DNA from 2 places in the Stenotrophomonas sp. LMG 10879 genome. Region 1 is predicted to be linked to the other one. Evidence: predicted binding sites of a transcription regulator. Region 1 holds the regulator's gene; the other holds the start of a gene.
What was found. Region 1 encodes HrcA, which represses chaperone genes, less so after heat shock. Its sites were predicted from a motif close to TTNGCACTCNNNNNNNNNGAGTGCNAA; they were not measured.
Positions count from the first base shown of each region.

Region 2: CR919_RS13830 (co-chaperone GroES) is a predicted target of HrcA. The motif match lies at 12,902-12,928, and genes of this name have one in related genera.

Region 1 covers NZ_PEJT01000006.1:312,303-328,519, forward strand. The annotation lists gene bamE (outer membrane protein assembly factor BamE) at 1-119, opposite strand, end outside; gene fur (ferric iron uptake transcriptional regulator) at 223-630, shown strand; gene CR919_RS11940 (SGNH/GDSL hydrolase family protein) at 688-1,932, opposite strand; gene CR919_RS11945 (LysR family transcriptional regulator) at 2,030-2,947, shown strand; gene recN (DNA repair protein RecN) at 3,052-4,713, opposite strand; gene hrcA (heat-inducible transcriptional repressor HrcA) at 4,829-5,893, shown strand; gene grpE (nucleotide exchange factor GrpE) at 5,957-6,472, shown strand; gene dnaK (molecular chaperone DnaK) at 6,676-8,601, shown strand; gene dnaJ (molecular chaperone DnaJ) at 8,756-9,889, shown strand; gene CR919_RS11975 (hypothetical protein) at 9,954-10,337, opposite strand; gene CR919_RS11980 (helix-turn-helix transcriptional regulator) at 10,485-11,282, opposite strand; gene CR919_RS11985 (MFS transporter) at 11,356-12,555, shown strand; gene pdxY (pyridoxal kinase) at 13,116-14,024, shown strand; gene CR919_RS12000 (prephenate dehydrogenase) at 14,021-15,145, shown strand; gene CR919_RS12005 (hypothetical protein) at 15,311-15,505, opposite strand; gene CR919_RS12010 (ABC transporter transmembrane domain-containing protein) at 15,574-16,217, opposite strand, start outside.
Region 2 covers NZ_PEJT01000008.1:96,328-112,544, reverse strand. The annotation lists gene CR919_RS13885 (multidrug efflux RND transporter permease subunit) at 1-765, shown strand, start outside; gene CR919_RS13880 (efflux RND transporter permease subunit) at 762-3,821, shown strand; gene CR919_RS13875 (3-deoxy-7-phosphoheptulonate synthase) at 4,212-5,285, opposite strand; gene CR919_RS13870 (hypothetical protein) at 5,538-5,798, opposite strand; gene CR919_RS13865 (DUF6616 family protein) at 5,883-6,221, opposite strand; gene CR919_RS13860 (DNA alkylation repair protein) at 6,296-7,033, opposite strand; gene CR919_RS13855 (MarR family transcriptional regulator) at 7,030-7,530, opposite strand; gene CR919_RS13850 (ATP-binding protein) at 7,602-8,897, opposite strand; gene CR919_RS13845 (response regulator transcription factor) at 8,930-9,640, opposite strand; gene CR919_RS13840 (aspartyl protease family protein) at 9,752-10,720, shown strand; gene groL (chaperonin GroEL) at 10,835-12,484, opposite strand; gene CR919_RS13830 (co-chaperone GroES) at 12,568-12,855, opposite strand; gene CR919_RS13825 (endonuclease) at 13,209-14,999, shown strand; gene cutA (divalent-cation tolerance protein CutA) at 15,068-15,406, shown strand; gene CR919_RS13815 (protein-disulfide reductase DsbD) at 15,403-16,217, shown strand, end outside.

The DNA of each region.
Region 1 (16,217 bases):
TGCAGCTTGGCCACGGCATCTTCCCGGATCAGGTTGCCCTGGTAGATGGGTTGCTTGTAGATGATGCCGCACCCGGTGGTGGACAAGGCAACGGCGGCGACCAACAGGAGATTGCGCATCGGGACTGGCGGTTGGGGAAATCAATCCGATGATACACTCCCGGCGTGCCACCGCGACCCAATCCGAGGCAGCTGGCGCTAAATCGCCAATGAACGGAGACCTATGGAAACCCACGACCTGCGTAAAGTCGGCCTGAAGGTGACCCATCCGCGGATGCGGATCCTGGCGCTGCTCGAGCAGCGCAATGCCCAGCACCACATGACCGCCGAAGACATCTACCGCCAGCTGCTGGAGCATGGCGACGAGATCGGCCTGGCCACGGTGTACCGGGTGCTGACCCAGTTCGAGGCCGCCGGCCTCGTGCTCAAGCACAATTTCGAAGGCGGCCAGGCCGTCTACGAACTCGACCGCGGCGGCCACCACGACCACATGGTCGATGTGGACAGCGGCAAGATCATCGAGTTCGAAAGCACCGAGATCGAAGACCTGCAGCGCAAGATCGCCGCCGATCACGGCTATGAGCTGGAAGAGCACTCGCTGGTGCTGTACGTGCGCAAGAAGCGCAAGTAAGCCCCGCAGCCAGCCGATTGCGACGAAACCCCGGGCATGCCCGGGGTTTTTCGTTTGTCAGCGTAGATCCACACCATGCGTGGATGGGCCCAGCAGAACCTCCAGATCCACCGCCTCGGCCATCGCCCGGTTCCCCACATCGCCCGGGTGCAGGTGGTCGCCGGAGTCATAGGCCGCCGCCATCCTTGAGGGATCGGCCGGATCGCGCAGGGCGGCGTCGAGCTCGATTACCGCATCGAACGGACCGTCCGTGCGCAGCCAGGCATTGAGCTGCTGGCGCAGGGCGTCCTTGCCAGGGGCGTAGTAGTCGTCCAGCGGGGTGCCGGGCAGGGCATCGGCAAACGGTGTCAGGGTCGCACCGAGGATGCGCAGGCCGCGGGCATGGGCGCGCTTGGCCAGGTCGCGGTAGCCGGCCTGCAGCTCGGCCAGGGTCGGCCGCGTCTCGTCGCGGGCAAAGGCGGTGCCCGGCCAGCTGATGTCGTTGACGCCGATCAGCACGATCACACTGGCGACGCCGGGCTGATCGAGCACATCACGCTGGAAGCGGCCCAAGGCCGATTCGCCCATGCCATCGCGCAGCAGGCGACCGCCGGAGATGCCGGCATTGACCACCGCTATACCTTCTGGTGCCAGCCGCGCGGCGAGGTGATCGGTCCAGCGCTGGTCCTGGTCGAGGCTGGCGGTGGCGCCATCGGTGATTGAATCGCCGACCACCACCACGCTGCGCGCGCTGGCCGCAGCCTCGACTTCGATGCCAGACAACAGCAGGCGGGCCGTGGTGCTGCTGGCGCCGTGCAATGCAGGCAGGCGATGCTGGTCGCCCGGCGCAATCCAGCTGGTCTGCCTGCCTTCCCAATGGAAGGTCTGCAGCGGCGTGGGGTCAGGCAGGTACACGTCCACCTGTAAGGCCTGCCGATCAGCCGTGGGAAGGGAGAGCGGATCGCTCAGGCGGTCCTGCCCCGGCCCGATCACGACCCCGGGTTGGCCGTCGAAGCGCAGCGGCTGCGGTGTATCACCCGTATGTGCGGCCACGCTGGCAGCGCCGATCTTCAACGGCCGGGTGCCATAGGCATTGCTCAGCCGGACCCGCAGGCGCGGCCCGCCCAGGCTGAGGCGCGCGCTCTGCCGGAAGGTCTGGTCCTGCAGTTGGCCGGGGATGAGGGTGGGAAACAGAAAATCGCTGCCCCACACCGGCTGCGGGCTGGCTTGCCAGCTGGCGACCCAGTGCGCGGCAGGTGATGCGGCGGCGGCGCCGGACAGGGCAAGCAGGGCGGTGGCGGTCAGCTGGCTCAAACGATTCATGGGAGTGACCCGGTAGCAGGGACGGCCATGGTGCGTCCGCGCTCGCCTGTGAACTAGAATGCGCATGGACAATCATCTGTGAATCAAATTCATTGCCATGGCACGCACCGACATCAACCGATCCGGCGAACTGGAAGTGTTCGTGCGGGTGATCGAGACCGGCGGCTTTTCCGCTGCCGCCCGCAGCCTGGAGATGACGCCCTCGGCGGTCAGCAAGCTGGTTGCGCGGCTGGAACAGCGGCTGGGGACGCGCCTGCTGCAGCGTTCCACCCGCCAGCTGCAGCTGACCCCGGAGGGGTGTGCGTTCTATGAGCGCGGCCTGCGCGTGCTGGCTGATCTGGAAGAAGCCGAACGCTGCGCCAGCGCCCACGCCGAGCCGCGCGGGCGGCTGCGGGTGAATGCCAACGTGCCGTTCGGCCAGCACTTCCTGCTGCCACTGCTGCCGGAATTCCTGCAGCGGCACCCGCAGGTGGGGGTGGACCTGACCCTGACCGACGAGGTGATCGATCTGCTGGAGCAGCGTACCGACGTGGCGGTGCGGGCCGGTCCGCTGAAGAGCTCCAGCCTGGTCGCGCGCCGGCTGGGGGCAACGCGGATGATGATCGTGGCGGCACCGGCCTATGCGGCACGACACGGATTGCCGGGCAATGTCGAGGCGCTGCTGGCGCACAACCGGCTGGATATCGGCCACGCACGGTCGGTGCAGGGCTGGCCGCTGTTGCAGGATGGGCAGGAGCAGCGGGTGCTGCCCAGCGGAAATGCGCGCGCCAGCAATGGCGATGCACTGCGTCAGCTGGTGCTGGGCGGGCTGGGCATGGCCCGGTTGGCGGCGTTCCAGGTGCAGGCCGACATCGCGGCAGGACGGTTGTTGCCGGTGCTGGAGGACGCCAACCCGGGCGACCTGGAAGAGGTGCACGCCGTGTTCCTGGGGCAGGGTGGTTACCTGCCGCTGCGGGTGCGCGCGTTCCTCGATTTCCTGGTGGAAACGGTGGATCTGGCGCGACCGCTGGGGTGACATGCGCCGCGCTGCCGCGCGGAAGCCGAGCATGGGCTCGGCTCTACACGTCGGTTCCGTTCGAGATTCCTGTAGAGCCGAGCCCACGCTCGGCGCCACCAGCCTCAGGCCTGCAGCAGCTTGCGCGCGGCGGCGCGGGCTTCCTTGCTCACTTCCACGCCACCGAGCATGCGCGCCAGCTCTTCCTCGCGCGCCTTGGTGTCCAGCTTCTCCACCGCGCTCTGGGTCATGCCTTCCACCGGCGCCTTGCTGACCCGGTAGTGCGCGTGACCCTTGGAGGCGACCTGCGGCAGGTGGGTCACGCACAGCACCTGACGCTTCTCGCCGAGCGCGCGCAGCTTCTGCCCGACGATATCGGCCACCGCGCCACCGATGCCGGAGTCGACTTCGTCGAACACCATGGTCGGTACCGCGTCGAGGTCGAGCGCGGCCACTTCGATGGCCAGCGAAATGCGTGACAGCTCGCCACCGGAAGCGACCTTGCGCAGCGCACGCGGTGGCTGGCCAGCATTGGCCGCCACCAGGAATTCAACGCGCTCGGCGCCCTGCGGGTCCGGCTTGCCGCTGTCCTGCGGCTCCAGTTCGATCAGGAACTGGCCGCCGCCCATGCCCAGCTCGGCGATGATGCCGGTGGTGGTGGCCGACAGTTCGGCAGCAGCGGTGCGGCGGCTGCTGGTCAGCACCGCGGCCTCGACGCGCCAGGCCGCTGCGGCCTTTTCAATCTCGCCGGCCAGTCGCTGCAGGCGCTCGTCGGCGCCACGCAGCTGTTCCACTTCGGCGTGCATGCGCTCGCGCTGCATACCCAGCTCATCCATCGGCACGCGGTGCTTGCGGGCCAGATCGTGCAGGCGGCCCAGACGGCGCTCGTTCTCCTCGAACTGGTCCGGATCGGCGTCCAGGTCGTCATGCACCCTGTCGAGCAGGGCCAGGGCTTCGTGCAGCTGGATGGAGGCGCTGTCAATCAAGGCATCGACATCGCCCAGCCGCGGGTCATGTTCGGCCACCCTGGCCAGCTCATGCCGCACCTGCTGCAGCAGATCGAGCGCCGAGTGGCCTTCGTCGCCGTTGAGCTGGTCCGAAGCTGCCTGGCAGGCGGCCAACAAGGCGCTGGCGTGCGCCTGACGGCGATGGCTGGCGCCGAGCGCGGTGATCGACTCCGGTTCCAGATCCTCACGGTCCAGTTCGCGCAGCTGGTGTTCGAGGAAGCCGATGCGGTCACTCACATCGCCCTGTTGCGACAGTGCCAGGGATTCATCGACCAGCGCCTGCCAGGTGGCGGCAGCACGGCGCACCTGGCGGCGTTCGCTTTCGTTGCGGGCATAGGCGTCCAGCAGGGCCAGCTGCGACGGACGCGTCAGCAGGGCCTGCTGCTCGTGCTGGCCATGGATCTCCACCAGCAGGCCGGCCAGGTCGGCCAGTTGCGCCAGGGTGACCGGGCGGCCGTTGATCCACGAGCGTGAGCCGCCGTCGGCGCGGATCACACGGCGCAGCTGGCACTGGTCGTCATCGTCCAGCTCGTTGCTGGCCAGCCACTGGCGGGCGGCCTGCAGCTGGTCCAGCGCGAACTCGGCCGACAGTTCGGCCCTGGCAGCGCCATGGCGGACCACGCCACTGTCGGCGCGCAGGCCGGACAGGAAGCCCAGCGCGTCGACCATCAGCGACTTGCCCGCGCCGGTCTCGCCTGAAACCACGGTCATGCCCGGCCCGAACTCCAGTTCGGTGGCGCGGACGACGGCGAAATCCTTGATTGAAAGATGTCTGAGCATGGGTAAGGGGGTGTCTGCAGCCGCGCAACGCTAGCACGCGCGGCGGGGTCGTCCAATGACTTGCCAAGGGGATGCGTCGCCATTATCTAATGTCCCTGTCTCACAGGTTGATTCCATGCACGGTTCTCCCGACCAACTTGCCCCGCGCGCGCGGCACCTGCTGCGCACGCTGATCGCGCGCTACATCCAGGACGGCGAACCCGTGGGCTCGCAGACGCTGGCGCGCGTGGCCGGCCTGGAGGTCAGCCCGGCCACCATCCGCAACATCCTTGGCGACCTGGAAGACCTGGGCCTGCTGGCCTCGCCGCATACCTCGGCGGGGCGGATTCCGACCGCGCATGGCTATCGGGTGTTCGTCGACAGCCTGCTGCAGATGCAGCCGCCGGGCGAGGGTGAGCTGGCCCGGCTGCGTCAGGAGCTGGCCGGAGGCGGCAGTACCCAGGCCCTGCTCGGCAGCGCCTCGGAGCTGCTGTCGGCGATGAGTCATTTCGTTGGCGTGGTCAGCGCCCCGCGGCGCGAGCAGTTCGCCTTCCGCCAGATCGATTTCGTGGCGCTGGATGGGCGCCGGGTGCTGGCGATCCTGGTGTTTGCCGACAACGAGGTGCAGAACCGGGTGATCGAGACCCGCCAGGACTTCGCGCCGGGGCAGCTGGAGCAGGTGGCCAACTACCTCAATGCCCACTTCGCCGGACTGCCCCTGGCCGAGATCCGCACGCGCCTGCTGCTGGAGCTGCGCGACGCGCGGTCCGAGCTGGAACAGGTGCTGGCGCACAGCATCGAGCTGGCCGAGCAGGCCCTGCAGCCGCCGGCCGATGACATGCTGGTGGCCGGCCAGACCCGCCTGATGGGGGTGCAGGACCTGTCCGACCTGGAGCGCCTGCGCGAGCTGTTCGAGCTGTTCTCCAGCAAGCGCGAGATCCTGCAGCTGCTGGAGCGGACCATCCAGGCCCCCGGCGTGCGCATCTTCATCGGCGAAGAAACCGGCGTGGTGCCCCTGCAGGGCGTCTCGCTGGTCACCGCGCCGTACACCGCCAATGGCCAGGTACTGGGCGTGCTGGGCGTGATCGGGCCGAAACGGATGGCCTACGACCGCATGATCCCGCTGGTCCAGGCCACCGCCGATGTGCTCGGTGCGGCCTTTTCGCCCGGCGGGCGAACTCCGGGTGCATCGGACGCTTGAAACGCAGCATCCCGCCCACACTAGGGTGGGTGGAGGCGGAGAGTGACCGCCAGGGACCCAGACATGAATCAAGATCAGCCAGACATCGCCGCCCAGCAGGCCGCCGCCGACGCAGCTGCCGCCGAGGGCGTCAACGAACAGATCGAACAGCTCCGTGCCGAAGTGGAGCAGGTCAAGGCCGAAGCGCTGCGAGAGCGCGCCGACCTGGACAACCAGCGCAAGCGCGTGGCCCGCGACATCGAACAGGCGCGCAAGTTCGCCAACGAGAAGCTGCTGGGCGAGCTGCTGCCGGTATTCGACAGCCTGGATGCCGGCCTCAAGGCCGCCGGCGACGATGCCCATCCGCTTCGCGAAGGCCTGGAGCTGACCTACAAGCAGCTGCTGAAGGTTGCTGGTGACAACGGCCTGGTGCTGTTGGACCCGACCGGCCAGCCGTTCAACCCGGAACACCACCAGGCGATCAGCCAGGTCGCGGCCCCCGGCGCCGCCCCGGGCAGCGTGGTGACCGTGTTCCAGAAGGGTTACCTGCTCAACGAGCGCCTGCTGCGACCGGCGCTGGTGGTGGTTGCCGCCGATTGACCCCGCGCGCCGGGCCCGGCCTGGCGAGGGTGTCCGTGCCCCGGACGGGGCATCGGCACGACCGACGCTGAACGTGTTGAGCGAACGGAAACACAGCGTTCGGGGGATGGCTTGAATGTTCCACGAGCCTCCCCCACATCCCATTCATCCACCGGCCGAACGGCCGGACTGACAAAAACAACATCCTTCAAGGAGTCTCCCCCATGGGCAAGATCATTGGTATCGACCTCGGCACCACCAACTCGTGCGTGGCGATCATGGACGGCGGCAAGGCCCGCGTCATCGAAAATTCGGAAGGCGATCGCACCACCCCGTCGATCGTCGCCTACACCAAGGACGGCGAAGTCCTGGTCGGTGCCTCGGCCAAGCGCCAGGCCGTGACCAACCCGAAGAACACCTTCTACGCTGTGAAGCGCCTGATCGGCCGCAAGTTCACCGACGCCGAAGTGCAGAAGGACATCGCGCACGTCCCGTACAGCATCCTGGCCCATGACAATGGCGATGCCTGGGTGGCCACCAGCGATGCCAAGAAGATGGCGCCGCAGGAAATCTCGGCCAAGGTGCTGGAGAAGATGAAGAAGACCGCCGAGGACTTCCTCGGTGAGAAGGTCACCGAAGCGGTCATCACCGTGCCGGCCTACTTCAACGACAGCCAGCGCCAGGCGACCAAGGACGCCGGCCGCATCGCCGGTCTGGACGTCAAGCGCATCATCAACGAGCCGACTGCGGCCGCGCTGGCCTATGGCCTGGACAAGGGCGACAACAAGGATCGCAAGATCGTTGTGTACGACCTGGGCGGCGGCACCTTCGACGTCTCGGTGATCGAGATCGCCAACGTCGACGGCGAGAAGCAGTTCGAAGTGCTGGCCACCAACGGCGACACCTTCCTGGGTGGCGAAGACTTCGACAACCGCGTCATCGAGTACCTGGTTGAAGAGTTCAACAAGGACCAGGGCATCGACCTGCGCAAGGATCCGCTGGCCCTGCAGCGCCTGAAGGATGCTGCCGAGCGCGCCAAGATCGAGCTGTCCAGCGCCCAGCAGACCGAAGTGAACCTGCCGTACGTCACCGCTGACGCGTCGGGTCCGAAGCACCTGAACATCAAGCTGACCCGCGCCAAACTGGAATCGCTGGTGGAAGAGCTGATCAAGAAGTCGATCGAGCCGTGCCGCGTCGCGTTGAATGACGCCGGCCTGCGTTCGAGCGACATCAGCGAAGTGATCCTGGTCGGTGGCCAGACCCGCATGCCGAAGGTGCAGCAGGCGGTCACCGAGTTCTTCGGCAAGGAGCCGCGCAAGGACGTCAACCCGGACGAAGCCGTGGCACTGGGTGCTGCGATCCAGGGTGGCGTGCTCGGCGGCGACGTCAAGGACGTGCTGCTGCTGGACGTGACCCCGCTGTCGCTGGGCATCGAAACCATGGGCGGTGTGTTCACCAAGATCATCGAGAAGAACACCACCATCCCGACCAAGGCCTCGCAGGTGTTCTCCACCGCCGAGGACAACCAGTCGGCCGTGACCGTGCACGTGCTGCAGGGTGAGCGCGAACAGGCCCGCTTCAACAAGTCGCTGGCCAAGTTCGACCTGTCCGGCATCGAGCCGGCCCCGCGTGGCCTGCCGCAGGTGGAAGTGTCCTTCGACATCGACGCCAACGGCATCCTGCACGTGTCGGCCAAGGACAAGAAGACCAACAAGGAACAGAAGGTCGAGATCAAGGCCGGTTCGGGCCTGTCCGAGGAAGAGATCGCACGCATGGTCGCCGACGCGGAAGCCAACCGCGAAGAAGACAAGAAGTTCCAGGAGCTGGTGCAGGCCCGCAACCAGGCCGATGCCCTGATCCACGGCACCCGCAGCGCGATCACCGAGCACGGCAGCAAGGTCGGTGGCGAAGTGATCGGCAAGGTTGAAGCGGCCCTGGCCGACCTGGAAACCGCGATGAAGGGTGACGACAAGGCACAGATCGAAGCCAAGTCGAAGGTGCTGGAAGAAGCTGGCCAGTCGCTGTTCGCTGCCGCTTCGGCCGACCAGGGCGGTGCTGCCCCGGGCGCCGACGCCGGCAATGCGGGCAAGGCGCAGGATGACGTGGTGGACGCCGAGTTCACCGAAGTCAAGGACGACAAGAAGTCCTGATCCGGACCGACGCGGGACGCTGCTTACCAGCGTCCCGTTGTCGCATCAGGGTCCTGACCGCCCTCTGGCGTGTCGGGGCGCCCGACGCAAGAGCGGACCTGGTTCCGCTCTTCCGCTTTGACGAATCCCGACTTTCCGGAATGCGATCCACGATATGAGCAAGCGCGATTACTACGAAGTGCTGGGCGTTGCCCGCACCGCCACCGACGAAGAACTGAAGAAGTCCTATCGTCGTTGCGCGATGAAATTCCACCCGGACCGCAACCCGGGTGATGCGGCGGCCGAAGCCTCCTTCAAGGAGTGCAAGGAAGCCTACGAAGTACTGTCCGACGGCAACAAGCGCCGCATGTACGACAGCCATGGCCACGCCGCGTTCGAACACGGCATGGGCGGTGGCGGTGGTGGTCCGGGCGGCCCGGACATGAACGACATTTTCGGCGACATCTTCGGCAACATCTTTGGTGGTGCCGGCGGCGGCGGTCCACGCCAGGCGCGTCGCGGCGCCGACATCGGCTACGTGATGGAGCTGGACCTGGAAGAAGCGGTGCGTGGCGTCGAACGCCGCATCGAGATTCCGACCCTGGCCGAATGTGGCGACTGCGATGGCAGCGGCTCGGAAGACGGCAAGGTCGAGACCTGCAACGTCTGCCATGGTCGCGGCCAGGTGCGCATCCAGCGTGGCATCTTCGCCATGCAGCAGGCCTGCCACAACTGCGGCGGCCGTGGCCAGATCATCGCCAAGCCCTGCAAGACCTGCCACGGCAACGGCCGTGTCGAGGAAGACAAGGTGCTGTCGGTGAAGGTACCGGCAGGCGTGGATACCGGTGACCGCATCCGCCTGGCGGGTGAGGGCGAGGCCGGTCCGGCCGGTACGCCGCCGGGCGATCTGTACGTGGAAGTGCGCGTGCGTGAGCACCACATCTTCCAGCGCGACGGCGACGACCTGCACTGCGAAGTGCCGATCCGCATTTCGCAGGCCGCACTGGGTGACACCGTGCGCGTGGCCACCCTCGGTGGTGAGGCGGAAATCCGCATTCCGGCCGAGACCCAGACCGGCAAGCTGTTCCGCCTGCGCGGCAAGGGTGTGCGTTCGGTGCGCAGCCGCAGCGAAGGCGACCTGTACTGCCGCGTGGTGGTGGAGACGCCGGTCAACCTCACCAGCGACCAGCGCAAGCTGCTGGAACAGTTCGAAGCCACCTTCAACGGCGAGGATGCGCGCAAGCATTCGCCGAAGTCGGCGACCTTCATCGACGGCGTCAAGGGCTTCTGGGATCGGATGACGTCCTGATCTGTCAACGGACATGTTGAACGACAGCGCCGGGCTCTGCCCGGCGTTTTCGTTTGTGGCTGTTTTACAGGATTTCCCAATCGGCTTTTCCGTACAGCCGGCGCCCCTCGAACAGAAGCGTTCCGCGATCACCCACTACATCCAGTTCGAACCAAGGGTGGCCATCCCGTTTTTTGGGCCGGATGTAGAAGCGCTTCTGGGCACGGTTCATTTCGACGTAGTACGGGTTCCGCGGGGCGGCATCCTTGGGCTGTCCCTTCCAACGAACATGGATGTAGCCATCGTCGCTTCGACCTTGGATCTCGAGAAAGAAATGAAAACCGTCCTTCTGTTCATCCGAGTAGAAACGGAACTGCGTGCCGCTCGCATATGCGGATGGTTGCATTGCCGTCAGGGCCAGCAACACAGCAACCGCAAGCCATCGGCTGATACTCCATGCCTTCGTCACAAGTGCTTCCTCTTCCGTGAGGTGCTATCGGAACATGGGTGCGGTTGCGAAAATGAGACGGACTTTCCACTTGTATCCTGACAAGCAGAATCCCTACCTGTAGGTGGCGCAGTAGATCCACGCCATGCGTGGATGCCGTTCAACGGCTCAACGGAAAAATGCTGCCGGCGTCTGCCCCAGCTGGCGCTTGAACATGCTGGTGAACGCACTCGGGCTGTCATAGCCCATCGCCAGCGCCACGTCGATCACCTTCTCGCCGCGGGCCAGCCGTTCCATCGCGGCCAGCAGGCGCGCCTGTTGCCGCCACTGGCCGAAGGTCATGCCCAGTTCGCTGGCGAAGTGGCGCTGGATGGTTTTGACGTCGATCGCCAACGCCTGCGCCCAGTCCTGCAGGGTCGCCTCGTCGCCGGGATGCTTCTGGATGTGCTGGCAGATCCTGTGCAGGCGCGGGTCGACGGGCTCGGGCAGGTGCAACGGCAATACGTCCATGCGGTGCAGCTCATCGAGCATCAGTCGCACTACGCGGCCGTCGCGGCTGTCTTCTTCATGCGGTCCGTCGATCAGGATGGCCGCCTGCAGCAGCTCGCGCAGCAGCGGCGCCACCTGCACGGCGAAGGGCTCGGCGGGCAGCTGCGGGGCGAACGCCGGTTCGATGTACAGGCTGCGCATGTGCACCTCGGCGATGCAGTCCACCGCATGCGCCATGCCCGCCGGCATCCAGATGGCACGGGTGGAGGGCACCACCCAGCGGCCGACTTCCGACCGCACCACCATCAACCCGGACATGGAATAGACCAGCTGGTGTCGGCGGTGCTTGTGTGCCGAGATGTGGGTGCCGGCACGGTAGTCGCGCGCGCGGCAGGTGACCGGGCGATGCACCGGCACCTCGTTCCACGGCGCGGTTTCGCGGACAGGGCAGGGGGTGTCCTTTTTGCGATAGGCCATGACCAGAACGCGGCAGAAGGGAGTGGAAGGCCACCGTAGCATGCACGGCTCGCCCCCATCCTGACCGTGCGCAATGTCGACTCTGGCTTCTCCCACCGTATCCGCCCGCCCCGTATCGCCCGGAGTGCTGGCGGCGATCTCCAGCTCGCACATGGTCAACGACATGATGCAGTCGCTGATCCTGGCCATCTATCCGGTGATCAAGGGTGGCTTCAATCTCAGCTTTACCCAGATCGGTCTGATCACGCTGACCTACCAGCTGACCGCCTCGATCTTCCAGCCGCTGGTCGGCCTTGCCACCGACCGCCGGCCGGCCCCGTACTCCCTGCCGATCGGCATGGCCTCGACCTTGTGCGGCATGTTGCTGCTCGGCTTTGCGCCCAATTACGCGATGGTGCTGCTGGCCGCCGCGCTGGTCGGCATCGGTTCGGCCATCTTTCATCCGGAAGCCTCGCGCATCGCGCGCCTGGCCTCCGGCGGCCGTCATGGCCTGGCGCAGTCGGTGTTCCAGGTGGGCGGCAACTTCGGTACGGCGCTGGGGCCGCTGATCGCCGCCGCGGTGATCGTGCCCTACGGCCAGCATTCCGCATCGTGGTTTGCCGGTGCAGCGTTGATCGGCATTGCCCTGCTGACCTATGTCGGCCGCTGGTACTCGCTGCATCTGGGGGCTCCTCGCCCCGCAGCACAGGGTGTGATCGCCGCACGCCATCCGCCGCGCACGATCGCCCGGGTGCTGGCGATCCTGCTGGTGCTGATCTTCAGCAAGTATTTCTACATGGCCAGCATCGGCAGCTATTTCACCTTCTACCTGATGCATCATTTCGGCATTCCGGTGGCGCAGGCGCAGCTGCATCTGTTCGCCTTCCTGGTGGCGTCCGCGGCGGGCGGTTTCTTTGGTGGGCCGCTGGGTGATCGTATTGGTCGCAAGCCGATCATCTGGGCCTCGATCCTGGGCGTGGCACCGTTCGCGCTGATGCTGCCGCATGCCGATCTGCTGTGGACCACGATACTGGCTGTGCTGATCGGCTTCGTGCTGTCTTCCGCGTTCTCGGCCATCGTGGTGTACGCACAGGAAATGATGCCGCATCGGATCGGCATGGTTTCCGGGTTGTTCTTCGGCTTCGCCTTCGGCATGGGCGGCCTCGGCGCGGCGGTGCTGGGGCTGTTGGCCGACAAGACCAGCATCGAATTCGTCTACCAGCTCACCGCGTTCCTGCCGTTGCTGGGCATCGTGGCGGCATGGTTGCCGTCGTCCAGGCCTGCTGCGCACTGAGGGGGCTCTTCTGCAGGGCTGCGCCCTGCACCCGCCGATGCCAGGGCAATGGCGACAGCCAAAGCAACAGCGGGCATTCCGTGGGATGGCGGGGTGGGTCCGGTTGCGGGGGACGCCGTAAATACGTCCCTGTAGGCTTGGCCGCGGCATCCATGCCGCGGACACCCCCGCAACCGGACCCACCCCGCCTTCGACAGATTTCTGCTGCTGTTGGTGGGTGTCGACCTTGGTCGACACGTAGATCCACGCCATGCGTGGATGCTCTTTGATCAATTGTCGAAATATTCGATTTCGATGGAGATTCATCCACGCATGGCGTGGATCTACTGCTCGCGGGGAACTGTCGAAGGCGGGGCACTGTGGGTTTGCGGGGTGTGAGCCGCATGGATGCGGCGACCAAGCCTCCATGGACGGATTCACGGCGTCCCCGCAAACCCACAGTGCCCCGCCATCCCTCGGAGTACCGCTGTTGCTGTTGCTGTTGCCGTGGCTTTGGCCGTTGCCTCTGCAGGTGCAGGGCGCAGCCCTGCCGAAAACCCCCTTGGGCGTAGAATGCGGGCATGAGCGAATCCCTCGACAACCACCTGGTCCACGGCCGCCGCCAGCGGCCCGACGGCCCTTCGCCGATCGATGTCATTTCGGTCCAATCACAACTGGTCTACGGCCATGCCGGCAACAGCGCCGCGCTGCCGCCGATGCGCGCGCTCGGTGTGCGCGTGGCCTCGATCCCGACCACGCTGCTGAGCAATGCGCCGTTCTACGAGACCACCCGTGGCCGAGTGCTGCCCAGTGACTGGTTCGCCGACCTGCTGCTCGGCACGCGCGAACGTGGTCTTCCGCAACGGGCGAAAATGCTGGTGTCCGGCTACTTCGGCAGCGCCGCCAATGGTGCCGCGTTTGCTGATTGGCTGGACGAGATCCTGCCGGCATGCCCGCAGCTGCGCTACTGCCTGGACCCGGTGATCGGCGATACCCACACCGGTCCCTACGTGGAGCCAGGCCTGGAGGCGATCTTCGCTGAACGCCTGCTGCCGCATGCCTGGCTGGTCACCCCGAATGCGTTCGAACTCGGTCGCCTGACCGGCATGCCGGCGTTGGCCGAAGCCGATGCCATCGCCGCCTCGCGTGCGCTGCTGGCGCGCGGTCCGCAATGGGTGCTGGCCCACAGCGTCGGCGGCAATCCGGGCGAGCTGGTGACGTTGGCGGTAGGTCGCGAGGAAACCTGGCGCTGGACCTCGCCGCTGCTGCCGGTCGACGTGGCGGGCACCGGCGACGTGCTGATGTCGCTGATGGTGTCCTTCCTGCTGCGCGGTGAGCCGATGCAGATGGCCATCTCGCGTGCCATCGCCGGCACCCACGCGGCGCTGGAGGCAACCCTGGCCCATGGCTTCGAGGAGTTCGACGTGATCGCGGCCGCACCGGCGGCACTGGCCGACGGGATGCGCTTCCGCGCCGAACGGCTGGCATGAGCGGGCTGCACGAGCGCACGCCGCGCACGGTCGGCATCGTCGGCAGTGCCGGCGCCTACGGGCGCTGGCTGACCCGGTTCTTCGAACAGCACATGCAGGTGCGGGTGATCGGCCACGATCCGGCCGATCCAGATTCGCATGCGCCGGAGCAGTTGCTGGAACAGGCCGATGTGCTGGTGTTCTCCGCACCGATCCGGCACACGTCCGCGTTGATCGCCGAGTACGCGCGCCTGTCGGCTGGCCGCGAGCAGGAACGCTTGTGGCTGGATGTGACCTCGGTGAAGGAAGCGCCGGTGCAGGCGATGCTGGCCTCGCGCGCCGAGGTGGTGGGCCTGCATCCGATGACCGCGCCGCCCAAGGCGCCGACCCTGAAGGGCCGGGTGATGGTGATCTGCGAGGCCCGGCTGCAGCAGTGGCGGCCCTGGGTCGACGCGTTGTGCCAGGCGCTGCAGGCAGAGTGCGTGCGGGCCACGCCACAGCACCACGACCAGATGATGGCGCTGGTGCAGGCCATGGTGCATGCGAGCCATCTGGCCCAGGCGGGTGTGCTGCGCGAGTACCAGCCGCAGTTGGGCACGCTGGCGGCGATGCTGCCGTATCGGTCGGCCTCGTTCGAGCTGGATACCGCGATCATCTCGCGCATCCTGTCGTTGAATCCGGCGATCTATGAAGACATCCAGTTCGGCAATCCCTATGTGGCGCCGATGCTGCAACGGTTGATCGGCCAGTTGCAGACCCTGCAGGCGCAGGTAGGGCAGGGCGACGATGCTGCGCGTGGCGCATTCCGCGAACACCTGCTGGGGGCCAACAGGACTGCCTTCGGCGATCAGGCACTGGCCGCGGGAAACTACACCTTCGAACGCGTCGGCTATCTGCTGGCCGACTTGACCGAGCGCAACGCCCTGTCGGTGCATCTGCCTGAAGACCGCGCGGGTTCGTTGCGCGAACTGCTCAACGTGTTCGAGCAGCATGGCATCAGCCTGGCCTCGATCCATTCCTCGCGCACGCCGGCCGGTGAGGTGCATTTCCGTATCGGCTTCGTGGCGGGCAGCGAGCCAGAGGCTATCGCCGCCGCCGCCGCCGAGGTGGATGCCAGCGGGATCGGCCGGGTGCTCGCATAGAACATTCATCCACAGGGCGTGTGGATGGCTTCTGCGCAAACATGTGGATAACCGGCTGCAGGCCTTGGCAGGCAAGGTTGTCAAGATGGTTGGTCAAAAAATGACCAACCTTTTTTGATGGAACCAACGGCTGAGCCAAACGTGGCTCGGCGCTGCAGCGGAACGCTAGATCGACAACCTGACCTCACCACCGCTGGTCGTGAATTCGCGGCCGTTGCGCACCAGCTGGCGGCCGTCGTCGAGTTCATAACGTGGCGTCGTCTCGGAACCGTGCCCGCTGCCGCTGGCCTCGGGCTTGAACTCGATGATGATGTGGCTTTCGCCATTGCTGTCGACAGCAGGGAACTGACGGAACGACATGGTGGACCTCCCTCAGCGGTTGTTCGCTACGCTGCCAGAGTGATCCGGCCGGTGTTAGCCGGCCGTCATCAATCGATGAACTGCAGGCGTGCAAGCTCGGCATACAGGCCGCCTTCAGCCAGCAGCTGCGCATGCGTGCCCTCGGCCACGATGCGGCCATGATCCATCACCACGATGCGGTCGGCCTTGAGCACGGTCGCCAGCCGGTGGGCGATGACCACCGTGGTGCGCCCGGCCATCAATCGTTCCAGTGCCTGCTGCACGCCATGCTCGCTCTGCGCGTCCAGCGCGCTGGTGGCTTCGTCGAGCAGCAGGATCGGTGCGTCCTTCAGCAAGGCACGGGCGATCGCCACACGTTGTTGTTGGCCACCGGACAGGCGGGCACCGCGCTCGCCCAGTTCGCTGTCGTAACCCTGCGGCAGTGCACGCAGGAAGGCGTCGGCCTCGGCGGCACGGGCTGCCTCTTCCACTTCGGCGTCGCTGGCATCCAGCCGGCCATAGCGGATGTTGTCGCGTGCGCTGGCGGCGAACAACGTCGGCTGCTGCGGCACCAGCGCAAGCTGTGCGCGAAGCGCGGCCGGATCGACGTCGCGCACATCGATGCCGTCCACGCAGATGCGCCCGGCGGCCGGATCGTGGAAGCGCAGCAGCATCGACAGCACCGTGCTCTTGCCGGCGCCTGAGGGGCCGACCAGAGCGACGGTTTCACCCG
Region 2 (16,217 bases), on a different contig from region 1:
CAGACCGTGCCGTTGGGGGCGGTGGCGCGCGTCGAGCAGGGGCCGACGGCGCTGCTGCGCAACCATGTCGGCCAGTTCCCGGCGGCCACGCTGTCGTTCAACCTGGCACCCGGCGCATCGCTGGGCGAAGCAGTGGATGCGGTGCATGCCGCGCGGGCGCAGGTGGCATTGCCGCAAAGCATCGAGCTGCGCCTGCAGGGCGCGGCGGCGGCCTTCAGCAGCTCGCTGTCGAGCACGCTGTGGCTGATCCTGGCGGCGGTGGTGGTGATGTACATCGTGCTGGGCGTGCTCTACGAGAGCTTCATCCATCCCATCACCATCCTCTCCACATTGCCCTCGGCAACCGTGGGCGCCTTGGCTGCGTTGTGGGTGAGCGGACGCAGCCTGGATTTGATCGCGGTGATCGGCATCGTGCTGCTGATCGGCTTGGTGAAGAAGAACGCGATCATGATGATCGACTTCGCGCTGGACGCGCAGCGCACGCGCGGCATGAGTCCGCGTGAAGCGATCCACCAGGCGGCGCTGCTGCGCTTCCGGCCGATCCTGATGACCACCCTGGCGGCGTTGTTCGGCGCGGTACCGCTGATGCTGGCCACGGGCTCGGGCGCCGAGCTGCGGCAGCCGCTGGGCTGGGTGATGGTGGGTGGCCTGATGGTCAGCCAGGTGTTGACCCTGTTCACCACGCCGGTGATCTACCTGGCCTTCGACCGTCTGCAGCGTCGCCGCGCGGCGGCACCGGCAACAGCAGACGAGGCCAGCGCATGACCCCTGTGGCACGCCTGGCACAGGCCTGCGTGCAGCGTCCGGTGGCGACCCTCCTGTTGGCGGTGGCGCTGGTACTGGCCGGCCTGCTGGCGCTGCGCCTGCTGCCGGTGGCACCGCTGCCCCAGGTCGACTATCCGGCCATTGAAGTCAGCGCCAGCCTGCCCGGCGCCTCGCCCGAATCGATGGCGGCGACCGTGGCCACGCCGCTGGAGCGTGCGCTGGGCAGCCTGCCCGGCATCTCGCGCATCGATTCAGCCAGCACCCAGGGGCAGACCGAGATCGAATTGAAGTTCGTGCTCGGCCGCGATATCGACGAGGCCGCGCGCGAAGTGCAGGCCGCGATCAACCTCGCTCGCGGCCAGCTGCCCAGCGGCATGCCCGGCATGCCGCAGTACCGCAAGGTCAACCCGTCGCAGGCGCCGATCCTGGCGCTGGCGCTGACTTCGGACACGCTCTCGCCGGGCCAGCTGTACGACCTCGGCTCGACCGTGCTGGCACAGAAGCTGTCGCAGGTGCCGGGCGTGGGCGAAGTGCAGGTGGGCGGCAGCGCGCTGCCGGCGGTTCGCGTATCGCTGGACCCGAATGCCCTCAATCACGCAGGGCTGGCGCTGGAGGATGTGGCACAGGCGATCAGCCGCGCCAACGCGGTGCGCCCATTGGGTGCGGTCGCAGGCGCGAACCAGCACTGGCAACTGGAGGCGCCGCTGCAGCTGCGCCAGGCCGCGCAGTATCGCGAGCTGGCGCTGAAGGCCAGCGATGATCGCCTGCTGCGGCTGGGCGATGTCGCCGCCGTCGCCGACGGCGTGGAGGATCGCTATGCCAGTGGCTTCCACAACGAACGCCCGGCCGTACTGCTGATCGTCAGCCGCCAGCCCGGCGCCAACATCATCGCCACCGTCGATGCGATCCAGGCGCAGCTGCCGCAGCTGCACGCCCTGCTGCCGAGCACGGTGGACATGCGGCTGGTGATGGACCGCTCGCCGGTGATCCGCGCCACCCTGCACGAAGCAGAAGTGACCCTGCTGCTGGCGATCGCGCTGGTGGTGCTGGTGGTGCTCGGCTTCCTCGGCCACTGGCGCGCAGCACTGGTACCGAGTGTCGCGATTCCGGTGGTGCTGTTCGGCACGCTGGCGTTGATCGCGCTGATGGGCTTCTCGCTCAATACGCTCTCGTTGATGGCCCTGATCGTGGCGGCGGTGCTGGTGGTGGATGACGCCATCGTGGTGCTGGAGAACATCGCGCGCCATCGCGAGCTGGGTGCCGACCGCTGGCAGGCGGCGGTGCGCGGTGCATCGGAAGTGGGCGCTACGCTGCTGTCGATGAACCTGGCGCTGGCCGTGGTGTTCGTCTCGATCCTGTTCCTGGACGATTTCGTCGAGCGCCTGTTCCGCGAATTCTCGCTGACCCTGGTGGCGGCGATGACGGTGTCGGTGCTGGTGGCGCTGAGCCTGGTGCCGATGCTGTGCGCGCGCGTGTTCGTCGATGACGCACAACAACCCTCGCGCTGGCAGCGCGGCAGCAATGCGCTGTTCGAGCGCGTGCGTGGCGCCTATCTGCGCACTCTTCAGGCCAGCCTGCGGCAACTGCGCTGGCCATTGCTGGCCTTCGTGGCGGTGATCGCACTCAATGCCTGGCTGTTCCAGCAGGTACCCAAGGGCATCGTGCCGCAGCAGGACACCGCACAGCTGCGCGGCTTCGCGCGTGGCGATGACGGCCTGTCCTTCCAGGCGATGCAGCCGAAGATCGATGCCTACCGCAAACTGCTGCTGTCCGACCCGGCCATCGAGGACATCATCGGCTATATCGGTGGCAGCAACGGGGTCAACAACGCCTTCATCATGATCAAGATGAAGCCGCTGGCCGAGCGCGGCGTCTCCAGCCAGCAGGTGATCGACCGCCTGCGTGCACGCCTGCCCAAGTTGCCTGGGGGCAACCTCTATTTGTGGGTGGACCAGGACATCCGCCTGGAAGGCGCCGGCAGCAGCGGCAAGTACGAGTTCCAGTTGCTGTCGGCCGATACCGCGCCATTGCGCCAATGGGCACCGAAGGTCGCTGCTGCGCTGCGTGGCCTGCCGGAACTGGTGGACGTGGAAGCGCAGGGCGAGGCCGGCATGCGCCAGGTGATGCTGGACATCGACCGCGAGGCCGCCGCGCGCCACGGCGTGGACCTGCGCACCGTGGCCAACATGCTCAACAACGCCTTCAGCCAGCGCCAGGTCGCCACGTTGTACGACAGCCTCAACCAGTACCGGGTGGTGATGGAGCTGGACCCGAAGCACACGCAGGACCCGGGCACGCTGGCACGGTTGCAGGTGATCGATGGCGGCGGCCAGCGCATTCCGCTGTCGAGCATCGCCAGCTGGCGCTACGGCATGGCGCCGGACCGCGTGTACCACAGCGAGCAGTTCGCCTCGATCTGGATCGAGTTCGCGCTGGCTCCGGGCGTGGGCCTGGAGCAGGCCACGCAGGCCATTGATGCGGCGATGGCCACACTGATGCTGCCGCGCTCGGTGCAGGCCAAGCTGTCCGGCGAGGCCGGTGGCCTGGAGCAGCTGCGGTCGCGCCAGTTGTGGCTGGTGCTGGGCGCCACCCTGGCGGTGTACCTGGTGCTGGGCATCCTCTACGAGAGCTTCCTGCAGCCCCTGGTGATCCTGTCCACGCTGCCGTCGGCCGGTATCGGTGCGTTGCTTGCGCTGTGGCTGTTCGGCAACGAACTGAACCTGATCGCCCTGCTCGGCCTGTTCCTGCTGGTGGGCGTGGTGATGAAGAACACCATCCTGCTGGTCGACTTCGCGCTGGCCGGCGAGCGTCGCGGGCTGAGCGCGCGCGATGCGGTAATGGAAGCGGCGCGATTGCGCCTGCGGCCGATCCTGATGACCTCGCTGGCGGCACTGCTGGGCACGCTGCCGCTGATGCTGGCCAACGGCGAAGGCTGGGAGCTGCGGCAGCCGCTGGGCATCGCCATTGTCGGCGGGTTGCTGGTCAGCCAGTGGCTGACGTTGTACACGACACCGGCGATGTATCTGGCGCTGGCGAGGATGCGGGCGCGACGTTGAGCGGGGCGGCTTCATCCACGCATGGCGTGGATCTACTGACTAGACGACACCGGCGATGTACCTGGCGCTGGCGAGGATGCGGGCGCGACGTTGAGCGGGGCGGCTTCATCCACGCATGGCGTGGATCTACTGACTAGACGACACCGGCGATGTACCTGGCGCTGGCGAGGATGCGGGCGGGGCGTTGAGCGGGGCGGCTTCATCCACGCATGGCGTGGATCTACATAACCGGGTCGGGGTCACACCACCCCGGCGATGTACCTGGCGCTGTCGCACATACGCAGCGCCAGGCGCATCGCCGGTGCAGACGGGCCGGTCTCCAACTCCGACCGGCCCTGATCGCGGCCGCACCCCCGCAGGCGCTGGCCGCCATCCACACACGTGCCGCCGTCAGGCGGCTTCGGACACCTTCACTTCGCGACGGGCGCGCACGGCAGCCGCCAGCCGCTCCAGCACCGTCACGGTGGTATCCCAGTCGATGCAGCCATCGGTGATGCTCTGGCCGTAGACCAGCGGCTGGCCTTCGACCAGCTCCTGGCGGCCACCGACCAGATGGCTTTCAACCATCACACCGACGATGCGCTGCTCGCCGTCTTCCAGCTGGGTGGCGATGTCTTCGATCACCTTCGGCTGGTTTTCGTGGTTCTTCAGGCTGTTGGCGTGGCTGGCGTCGATCATCAGGCGCATCGGCAGCTTGGCCTTGGCCAGCGCCTGGCAGGCTTCGGCGACGCTGGCCGCGTCGTAGTTCGGCTGTTTGCCACCACGCAGGATCACATGGCAGTCCGGGTTGCCGGTGGTGGAGACAATGGCCGTGCCGCCCTGCTTGGTGACCGACAGGAAGTGATGCGGGTTCGAGGCCGCGCCCACGGCATCGGCGGCGATCTTGACGTTGCCATCAGTGCCGTTCTTGAAGCCGACCGGGCACGACAGCCCCGACGCAAGTTCGCGATGCACCTGGCTTTCGGTGGTGCGTGCACCAATCGCGCCCCAGGCCACCAGGTCGGCGATGTACTGCGGCGAGATCACGTCGAGGAACTCGACACCGGCAGGCAGGCCGAGCTTGTTGATGTCGCGCAGCAGGCCACGGGCGATGCGCAGGCCCTTGTCGATCTTGAAGCTACCATCCAGGTCCGGATCGTTGATCAGGCCCTTCCAGCCCACCGTGGTACGCGGCTTTTCGAAGTACACGCGCATGACGATCTCCAATTCGCCGGCCAGCGCGTCGCGCAGCGGCTTCAGGCGCTGTGCGTACTCGATGGCGGCCTTCGGGTCGTGGATCGAGCATGGCCCGACCACCACGGCCAGGCGGTCGTCGCGGCCATGCAGGATCTGGTGCAGGGCCGCGCGCGAGGCGCTGACGGTGTCGGAGGCTTCGTCATCGCAGGGCAGCATCGCCAGCAGCTGGGCAGGCGGTGTCAGCGGTTCGATGGTGCGGATACGCAGGTCGTCGGTGTGCGGGGGCATGGTGGGGGTCTCTACGGAACGTTGGGGGTCCGCAGCGTGGCGACATGAAAAAAGCCGCCAGGTTCGCTGGCGGCTTTCGGGAATGCGTCTGAAGCTTTCTTCAGGGTGAGCGCAATCCTTCCTCCGCCGGGGGCTTCGGAAAGTAATACCAATAAAAGCTGGCGTGGGTTGCGTTCATGGGATCTATTGATAACACAGGGTTTTGGCAGGTGCCAACTGTTTCATCCGCAACTGCGGGCGCGGTTCAGCGGACTATCGGCCGCCATGCACTTCCACGTCCAGCAGCAACGTTTCGTGGATGTCCACCCAGCGCTCCACTACCCGGTCCAGTTCCTGCCGGGCCTCATCCAGCTGTTCGGGGTTGAGCATGGACCTGGCCGTATACAGATCGGACACCAGCTGCCGCAGGGTGGCTTCCTGGATGGCGACCACCGGCCCTTCCAGGCCGGGTACCTGCAGCGCAGGACTGCTGCCCAGCGCTCCGTACAACGTCACCTGGATCTTGCTCTGCATGCTCGACTTCCCTGCGAATGGATACGGCCGAGCGCCATCTTTACCCGGAATGGATGACACGCGCATGTGCCACCGCAGGCCGAATTACAGCGCTGCGAGGTCCGCCAGGTGCTGGGCCATCGCATCCACGGCGCCCACGGCATTGATGGTGGCGAAGTAGTCATGCCAGCCGGTGGCGCTGATGGCGGCCATCAGCGCATCGGCATCTGCACGGCTGGCGCACTGCCAGACGGCGTAGTACTGCGCGGCGCTGGCATGTGGCACCTCGCTGGCCACGCGGCCCATCGCCAGCGGTGCGATGCATGCAGGGTCGAGCTGCTGCATGCCGGCGCCGATACGGCTGAAGAAGGTGTTGCGTTGTTCGGCGGACAAAGCTCTCCAGGCCGGCGTCGCGGTGTACAGCTCGATGAGGAGGTGGGACATGGGGTCTTCCTTGAGGGTCATGGGGTTGCCGGCCAGCGGCCGGCATCAGCGGGAAACGGGTGAACGGTGCTGCGTTACAGCGAGCGCAGCGCGCGTTTGCGGATGTAGGCGTTGGCGACGCTGTCGTGCGTTGACTGCCACTTCTTGCACACAGTGCGCACCCAGTCGGGTTGGCCCTTGCCGGCGTCGTTGAGCCAGTTGCCCACCGAGTCCTGCACGTAGCGCTCTGGATCATCGGCCAGTGTTTCCAGCAAGGGCAGCACGTGCTCGGGCTGCTGCTTGAACAAGGCAATATGCGTGGCCCAGACACCGCGGGGGCGCAGCGCTTCACAGGCGAAGCGGCGTAGATGTGGCGAAGGCTGCTGCGTCCAGGGTTGCAGCAGGGCGAGCGCCTCCAGTGGCCCGGCGACGATATCGCTGCGCAGCGCCAGCCACGCCCATTCGCGCACACCGAAGTGCGGATCGTCTGCCAGTGGACGCGTCGCCTGCAGCTTGTCGGCCAACGTCGCCTGCGCGTCAGCACCGATCAGATAGCACGCCCACCCCCGCACGGTGTCGGAAGGATGGGCCCGCCAGTGCTGCACGTCGCCCTGCCCTGTCTCGCGCAGCAGCGCTGCGGCCAGGGCCATGCGCTGGGTGATTCCCTTGCCCGCGGCGGCGCGCATGCGCTGTATCGCGGCCGGTGGCAAGGTCGGTGCCACTGCCTGCAGCAACGCCGCGAAGTCCACCGCCAGGCACTCGGCCAGATGCGTGCTGGCGGCGCTGCCCGCATTGAGTGCCTGCAGGCGTGCGGAGGCGATGGCAGTGCTCATGCGCCTGTTTCCTGGCCTGCGTCGGTGTGTCGCCAGACCTTTTCCAACAGCAGCGACAACTGCGCCTGTTCGCTGGAATCAAGACCGTTGAACAGTCCGCCGATCCATTGCGTGTGCTGGTCGAACAACTCATCTGCCAGGCGTCTGCCGCGTGCCGTCAGCACGATCTGCAGACGGCGGCCATCTTCGGCGTCGCTGTGCCGCTGCAGCAGGCCGTCACGCTGCAGGCCATCGAGCAACCCACTGATGGTGGCGCGGGTGACGCCGGCACGTTCGGCCAGCTCGTGCGGCGGCAACATGCCGCCGGCGCCGTGCAGCAGGAACAGCACGACGAAGCGGCCTTCGCTGAGGCCGTGCGGTGCCAGCCGTGCAGCGCAGTCACGGTCGATCGCGCCGGACAAGGCGAGCAGCTGGAAGCACAGGCGCAGCGGGCCCAGGTTTGCGTCGCTACGACGCTCTGCTTCGTTGATGAGGGCAAGGTGTTTGAATTCCAGCACGCGCGTCATTCATTATGATTAGTCGCCTAATCATAGTATGAAAATAGATGTAACGCATAGCGCAGGCGCCTTTACGGCGCCACGATCAGCCTCGCCACAAGGCCGCCGTCTTCACGGTCCAGCAACTGCAGTTCACCGCCGTGACGGTGCGCCGCGTTGGCGGCGACTGCCAGGCCCAGCCCGGCGCCTCCCGTGTCGCGACTGCGCGAAGTTTCGCTGCGCTGAAACGGCTGCAGCAGGCGCTGCCTGTCTGCCGCTGCGATGCCGGGACCGCGATCCAGCACCTCCAGATGCAGCCTCTGTCCCACCCGTGCAACACGCAGCTCCACTGCACCGGCGTAGCGCGCTGCGTTGTCGATCAGATTGTCCAGCGCCCGCCTCAGCAGCAGCGCATCCGCGTGCCACGACAGCTCGGCAGGCAATGTGGCAATGATGACCACCCCACGCCCGCGCGCCGACTGCACGCAGTCGTCCAGCAGGGCCACGATATCCAGCGGCTGCAGCACAGGAGGTTCAAGTTCCCCACGCGCGTAGTCCAGAACCTGCTCGATCATGGCGTTCATGCGTTCGATGTCAGCCACCATGCGCGCTGCCTGCGCTGGCGGCGCGCTGTCGGCACGCAGGCGCAGGCCGGTCAGCGGCGTGCGCAGGTCGTGGGCTACGGCGGCCAGCATCCGGGTCACATCGTGGGCCTGACCGCGCAAGCGTTCGCGCGCCGCGTTCATTGCCGCGGCCAGCACCTGCACCTCGTGCGGCCCTTCCACCGGCAGGGGAGCGCTGGCCTGCAGCGACAGATCCGCACTTGCATCGGCCAGCCGCCGCAGCGGACGCGTCAGGCGCAGCGCCAGCCAGGCGGCCGGCGGCGCCAGCAGCACAGCGCCGGCCAGCAGGGCCAGCAGCACCTGCCGGCGCCACTGCAGCAGCTCGCTGTGGTTGGCGCCCACGACGCTCCACCGCCCATCGGGCTGCTGCACTGCCAGTTCAAAGGCGGGCCAGCGCAGGCCCGGCAGCAGCAGCGCCTGTTCCACCGTGGCGCGCTGCTCGGGCCCGGTTTGCAGCAGCTGCCCCTGCTTGATCACCTGCACCTGTACAACGGCCGGGTCGGGCGTGCGCCGCCAGACCGTGCGCACCCGTGCACGCGGCACCTGCAGCTGCGCGGCTGCCACGGCACTCATCCAATCGTTGTCCACGCCGGCCGGCGCGTTGGCCTGGCTCCAGCGACGCAGGCCCAACGGAGCGGCCGCACGACCGCCCATGACCTGCACGGCGTCAAGCAGACTCATCTGTGGTGCGGCCGGGCTGGGCACCGCCCAGACCACGGCAAAGCTGACCAACTGCGCCACCAGCAGGGTGGACAGGATCAGCAGTGCCACCCAGGTCGCGGTCCGCCAGGGACGCTTCATCGGCGGCTGACCGAGGCGGAGAACCGGTAACCTTGGCCGCGCAGCGTCTGCACCAGTGCTTCGCCGCCAGGCGCGACCTGCGCAAGCTTGCGCCGCAGGCGGCTGATACCCAGATCGACGGCGCGGTCGAACGACTCGCTGGCATCGCCCCGGGTAAACAGCAGCAACTGCTCGCGGCTGAGCACGCGACCGGCGCGCTCGGCCAGCGCGCACAACAGCGCGAACTCGCCGCTGGTGAGGGTGACGTCGGCCCCGGCGGGCGTCAGCAGGCGATGGTGTTCCAGCTGCAGCTGCCAGCCATCGAAGTGCAGCACCGCGGCCTGCGCGCTGTCGGCCTGCTTCTGCACCCGCCGCAGCAGTGCGCGTACCCGTGCCAGCAGTTCGCGCGGGTCAAAGGGCTTGGCCAGGTAGTCATCGGCACCCACTTCCAGGCCGATCACGCGGTCGGGCGTGCTTGCCATCGCACTGAGCATCAGGATCGGGGTGCCACTCGATTGCAGGCGACGGCATACCGACAGTCCATCTTCGCCTGGCATCATCCAGTCCAGCACGATCAGGTCGGTGCCCCGCTGGGCAAGCAGTTCGTCCAGTGCGGCCGCGTGCGCCGCCACCCGTACGTGGTAGCCATGCGCGCGCAGGCAATCGGCAATCGCTTCGCGGATGCTGAGGTCATCGTCGACCACCACGATGTCGGTTGCTGCAGTCATGCGGCGATTATGGCGCGCGTTTGTATCAGGACTGTATCTGCCGATGCCGGAGCGGACATCTGCCGGATACGCGGGGGGGCTGCAATGGCCTCCCCAATGGAGACCTGCACGATGCGAATCCGTACCCTGCTGGCGCTTGCCTGCATGACCACGCCACCGCTGATGGCCGCCCCGGCTGCCCCGCAAACCCATGTACTGCCGATGTGGATGCAGGGCGGGCACCCCGCCGTGGCGGTGCAGTTGGGCGACAGCGTCGAACCGCTACACTTCGTCATCGACAGCGCCGCTGGCGCCACCATAGTGGATGAGGCGACAGCCCGCCGCCGTGGGCTGGAAGATGCGGCCAGTGCCGAGACACGCGTGGAAGGCGCTACCGACCGCAGCACGGTACTGCGGCGCACCCGTAACGCGAGCTGGCACCTGGGCACCTTCGCCTTTGACGCTGCGATGCTGCAGACCGATCTGAGCAGGCTTGCCGGCAGGACTGGCCGCCGCATCGACGGCATTCTCGGCAACGATGTCACCAGCCGCTTCGACACCACCTATGACATCGCCGCGCAGCAGGTGCTGCTGCAGCCGCCCGGATCGCTGGTGCACGATGACGCATGCCTGCGCAATGCCCTGCCCGTGCGCGATGCCAGCATGCAGCGCTTCGGCTTCGTGCAGATGCAGGTGCCCGGTACCGACGTCGAGGTCATTGCGGTTGTCGACACCGGCGCGGCACAGACGGTGCTCAATGCAGCCGCCGCTGCAGCACTCGGTTTTCGCACCGACGGCAGCGACGCACGAGTGACCGTCCGCGCCAAAGGTACGCAGGGCCTCGGCGAACGGGTGGTGGAAACCTGGCTGGCGCCCTTGCCGGGACTGCGCATGGGCAGCTGGGAACACCCGACGCAGGAAGTGCGCATCAGTGAATTGCCGGTGTTTGCCTCGCTGGGACTGAAAGAACGGCCCGCGTTGATTCTGGGCGCTGATGCCATGACAGATACCCGCGTGCAGATCGGCAGCGGCGCCGAGTGGATCTGCCTGCGTCGCAGTGAAAAGCCGCAGCTGCAGGACACTCCCGCAACTGCCCGGTAGTTGCGCAGCGAACACCGATCATCGCCCACAAAAAAACCCCGCCTTGCGGCGGGGTTTTTCATTGCAGCAGGGAAGCGTGCCGACCTGGGTCGGCAGCTACCGGCGCAGCGGGACTTAGAAGTCCATGCCGCCCATGCCACCCATGCCGCCCATGCCACCAGCGCCACCCATGGCCGGCTCGTCCTTCTTCGGAGCGTCGGCAACCATGGCTTCGGTGGTGATCATCAGGCCAGCGATCGAGGCTGCGTTCTGCAGCGCCGAACGGGTCACCTTGGTCGGGTCCAGGATGCCGAACTGCAGCATGTCACCGAACTCGCCGGTGGCGGCGTTGTAGCCGAAGCTGCCGGTGCCTTCCTTGACCTTGTTGACGATGACCGACGGCTCTTCGCCAGCGTTGGCGACGATTTCGCGCAGCGGAGCTTCCATCGCGCGCAGGGCGATCTGGATGCCGTGGTTCTGGTCTTCGTTGGCACCCTTCAGGCCAGCCAGCGCGGAGACCGCACGGACCAGGGCAACGCCGCCGCCCGGAACCACGCCTTCTTCAACGGCCGCACGGGTCGCGTGCAGGGCGTCGTCGACGCGATCCTTCTTTTCCTTCATTTCGATTTCGGTCGAAGCGCCGACCTTGATCACTGCAACGCCACCGGCCAGCTTGGCCACGCGCTCCTGCAGCTTCTCGCGGTCGTAGTCCGAGGAGGTGTCTTCGATCTGGGTCTTGATCTGCGCAACGCGCGAATCGACCGCAGCCTTGTCACCCACGCCATCGATGATGGTGGTGTTTTCCTTGGAAACCTGCACCTTCTTGGCGCGGCCCAGGTCCTTGATGGTGGCCTTTTCCAGCGACAGGCCGACTTCCTCGGAGATCACGGTGCCGCCGGTCAGCACGGCCATGTCTTCCAGCATCGCCTTGCGACGGTCGCCGAAGCCCGGTGCCTTGACGGCCACGACCTTGACGATGCCGCGGATGGTGTTGACCACCAGGGTCGCCAGCGCTTCGCCTTCGACTTCCTCGGCAACGATCAGCAGCGGCTTGCCGGCCTTGGCGACGCCTTCCAGCACCGGCAGCAGGTCACGGACGTTGGAGATCTTCTTGTCGTGCAGCAGGATGTACGGGTCATCCAGGTCAGCGGTCTGCGACTGCTGGTTGTTGATGAAGTACGGGGACAGGTAGCCGCGGTCGAACTGCATGCCCTTGACCACGTCCAGCTCGTTGTCCAGGCCCGAGCCTTCTTCAACGGTGATCACGCCTTCCTTGCCGACTTCCTTCATCGCGTTGGCGATGATCTGGCCGATCGACTCGTCCGAGTTGGCCGAGATCGTGCCGACCTGGGCAATGGCCTTGTCGTCAGCGGTCGGCTTGGAGATGTTCTTCAGCTCGGCGACGGCGGCCACGACGGCCTTGTCGATACCGCGCTTGAGGTCCATCGGGTTCATGCCGGCAGCAACAGCCTTGGCGCCTTCGCGGATCAGGGCCTGGGCCAGCACGGTGGCGGTGGTGGTGCCGTCGCCGGCGTCGTCGTTGGTACGCGACGCGACTTCCTTCACCATCTGCGCGCCCATGTTCTCGAACTTGTCAGCCAGTTCGATTTCCTTGGCGACGGACACGCCGTCCTTGGTGATGGTCGGGGCGCCGAAGCTCTTCTCGAGCACGACGTTGCGGCCCTTCGGGCCCAGGGTGGCCTTGACGGCATTGGCGAGAACGTTGACGCCGCGCACCATGCGCGAACGGGCGTCTTCACCGAAACGAATATCCTTGGCAGCCATTGCAGTTACCTCATTGGTAGCGCCGGGCCATGCCCGGCGGCTGGGTGTTTGGAATCAGGGTATGAAGCAGGTCGCGCCGACGCTCAGCCGATGACGGCGAGCACGTCGTCTTCGCGCAGGACCTTGTACTCGACGCCTTCGCTCTTGTAGGAGCTGCCGGCGTACTGGCCGTAGATGACCTTGTCACCGACCTTCAGCGACGGCGCGCGCACGGTGCCGTTGTCCAGCGGCTTGCCCGGGCCCACGGCCACGACTTCACCCTTGGTGGACTTTTCCTTGGCGGAGTCCGGGATCAGGATGCCACCGGCGGAAACTTCGTCGGCTTCGATCGGCTTGACCACAACGCGGTCGTGCAGCGGCTTGATGCTCATGTGGGACCTCTTAAGTTATTGATTGGTCTGAAAAAGTCCGGCGATGTTAGCACTCGCACCAGGCGACTGCCAGCAACGCGCGTGAAAAAGCCCGACAGGTCGGGAGCACGACAGAGATGGAGACCTCCGGAGGCCTTTCAAGGCCCGCCGCCGAAATTTTTCTGCGGAGACCCGGCGGCGCTCCATTCCTGCGCGGACGCCTTTATAGGGATGCGACGCGGCAAGCCAAGGGGGAAATCGCGGGCATTTGGTGACCGCCGTCTCACTGTCAGATATCTGGCGTTCATTTACGACAAAGTGTCACCAGATCGGCTTTAGGGTGGCCCGGCATTCCCAATCACAAGGAGTAGTCGATGCGATTGCTGTCCCCGCTCGCCGCCGCCTGCCTGCTGGCACTGGCTGCCGCGCCGGCCCAGGCCGAGGTCTTCATCAACGAACTGCACTACGACGACAGCACCGCTGCCGGTGACGTCGGCGAAGCCATCGAAGTGGTCGCCACCGCCGGCGAGGACCTGTCCGGCTACCGCCTGTACCTCTACAACGGCAGCAATCCGTCGGCCGCCACGGTCTACGCCAACAACGCGGTACCGGCGGGAACCGCCGCCAGCTGCGGCAGCGCCACCCTGGCCGTGGTCACCTACCCCACCAACGGCCTGCAGAACGGCCCCAACGACGGCATCGCCCTGGTCGACGCCAGTGGCAAGGTGGTCCAGTTCCTCAGCTACGAGGGCGCGATCACCGCCTCCGGTGGCCCCGCCGCCGGCATGACCAGCCAGAACATTCCGGTTGCCGAAACCAACAGCACCGCGGCGGGCACCTCGCTGCAGCTGACCGGCAGCGGCAGCCAGTACGCGCACTTCACCTGGGCCGAATCGGCCAGGCAGACCTTCGGCAGCTGCAACAACAACCAGACCTTCAGCGGCGGTGGCACCCCGGGCCCGAACACGCCGCCGTCGGTGTCCACCACCACGCCGGCACAGGGCAGCAGCACCTTCCCTGCCGCCGCCGACCTGGAAGTGGTGTTCAGCGAGACGGTCAACCTCGCCAGCGGCGCCTTCGCATTGACCTGCGGCACTTCCGGCAGCGTGCCGCTGACCTGGCCGGCCAGCGGCAAGAGCGTGAAGCTGTCGACCAACACCGCGCTGGTCGCCGGTGAAGCCTGCCGCTTCGACATCCGTGCCGCACGCATCACCGATGCGCAGGGTGCCCGCCCGGCGACCGACAGCCGCATCGCCTTCACCGTGGCCACCACCACCGGCAATCCGGACCCGGGCAATCCCGGCGGCCCGGCGGGCTATTACTCGAAGGTCAACACCAGCAGCCCCAGCCAGCTGCGCTGCTCGCTGCACGCCACCATCAAGGGCCACACCGCGTATCCGTACAGCGGCTCGGGCACCAGCACCTGGACCATCCTGGAGATCGCCGACGAAGATCCGAACAACAGCGGCCGGATCCTCGATGCCTATCGCAACCGCAGCTACACCAAGGTGACCGACCGTGCCGGCAGCGGCGGTGGCCTGAAGTACAACCGCGAGCACACCTGGCCCAATTCGCTGGGCTTTGCCAGCACCACCGGCGACAAGGGCCTGCCGTACGCGCCCTACACCGACACCCACATGCTGTACCTGACCGACGCACAGTGGAACGCCGACCGCGGCAACAAGCCGTTCGGCAAGTGCGATGCCAACTGTGGCGAGCGTGCCACCGAGGCCAACAACGGCCACGGCGGCGGCAGCGGTGGTTACCCGGGCAATTCGAACTGGGTGCGCACGCCGGATGGCAATGCCGGTACCTTCGAGGTGTGGGGCCATCGCAAGGGCGACATGGCACGTGCCGTGATGTACATGGCCATCCGCTATGAAGGGGGCAAGGATGCGGCCACCGGCCAGTCCGAACCGGACCTGGAACTGACCGACGACCGCAGCAAGATCGTCAAGACCAGCAGTTCGCCGGCCTACATGGGGCTGCTGTCGACCCTGATCGACTGGCACCTGTCCGATCCGCCGGATGCCGCCGAGCAGGCGCGCAATGACGTGATCTACTCGTTCCAAGGCAACCGCAACCCGTTCATCGACCACCCCGAGTGGGCCACCCCGGCCCTGTTCACCTCGGCCAAGCCGGCCACCTGCCAGCTGGCCAACTGACCGCGCAACGCTGCGGTCCACTGCCGTCGCCGGGCCCTGCCCCGGCGACGGCCCTATACTCGACGGTCATGTCGAACGTCGATCCCGTCCTGCTGCTGTTGACCACCTGCCCGGACCGGGCCAGTGCCGAGCGCATCGCGCACGCGCTGGTCGCCGAGCACCTGGCCGCCTGCGTCACCCGCCTGGACGGCGCACAGTCGACGTACCGCTGGCAGGGCGAGGTGACCACCGACGCCGAACTGCAACTGCTGGTGAAGACCACCGCAAGCCGTGTCGATGAAGCCATCGCCCGGATCGTCGAACTGCATCCGTATGAACTCCCGGAGTGCATCGCGGTCGAAACCCGGGCCGGCCTGCCGGCGTATCTGGACTGGATCCGGGCACAGACCCGGGAGGACACTGATTGAAGACTCTGATTGCGCGTGGCGCCGCCTTGTGCGCCCTGTTGTGGCTTTCGTTGCCGGCCTTCGCGCTGGATGAAAAAGATCTGCTGCCGGTGGACCAGGCGTTCGCGCTGACCGCCAGCGCGCCCGAACGTGGCCAGATCCAACTGCAGTTCAAGATCGCCCCCGGCTACTACCTGTATCGCCACCGCACCACGGTGAAAGCCGACCCGGCCTTCAATGCCGCCGCGCTGCAGATGCCCGCAGGCAAGAAGCACCACGACGATTTCTTCGGTGAGGTGGAGACCTACCGTGAGCGCCTGCAGGCCACCCTGCCCGGTGCGCCCACCGATGCCGCCGGCACCATCAGCCTGGAAGTGCGTTACCAGGGCTGCGCCGATGCCGGTGTGTGCTACCCGCCGCAGAAGCGCGTGGTGCAGGTGACCCTGCCCGGCGCGGGCGGTGCGGCTGCTGCGCTGCCAACCGCGCGCGCCACCGGCGCCAGTGCGTTCAACAATCCGCTGGCCGGTGCCGGCAGCAACGGTGGCCTGCGCCTGCCGGGCACCAGCAACAGCCAGGCGCTGCCGCTGCCGTCGGAACAGGCATTCGGCTTCGATGCCATCGCCAGCGATGGCAACACGCTGCTGCTGCGCTTCAGCCCGGCGCCGGGCTATTACCTGTATCGCGATCGCACCTCGCTGAAGCTGGAAGGCAGCACCGGGGTACTGGCCGACAAGCCGCGTTGGCCGGCGGCGCAGTCGCACCGCGATGAGCACTTCGGTGATGTGGCGGTCTATTTCAACCAGGTGGAAGTGCCGGTGCCGCTGCGCCGCAG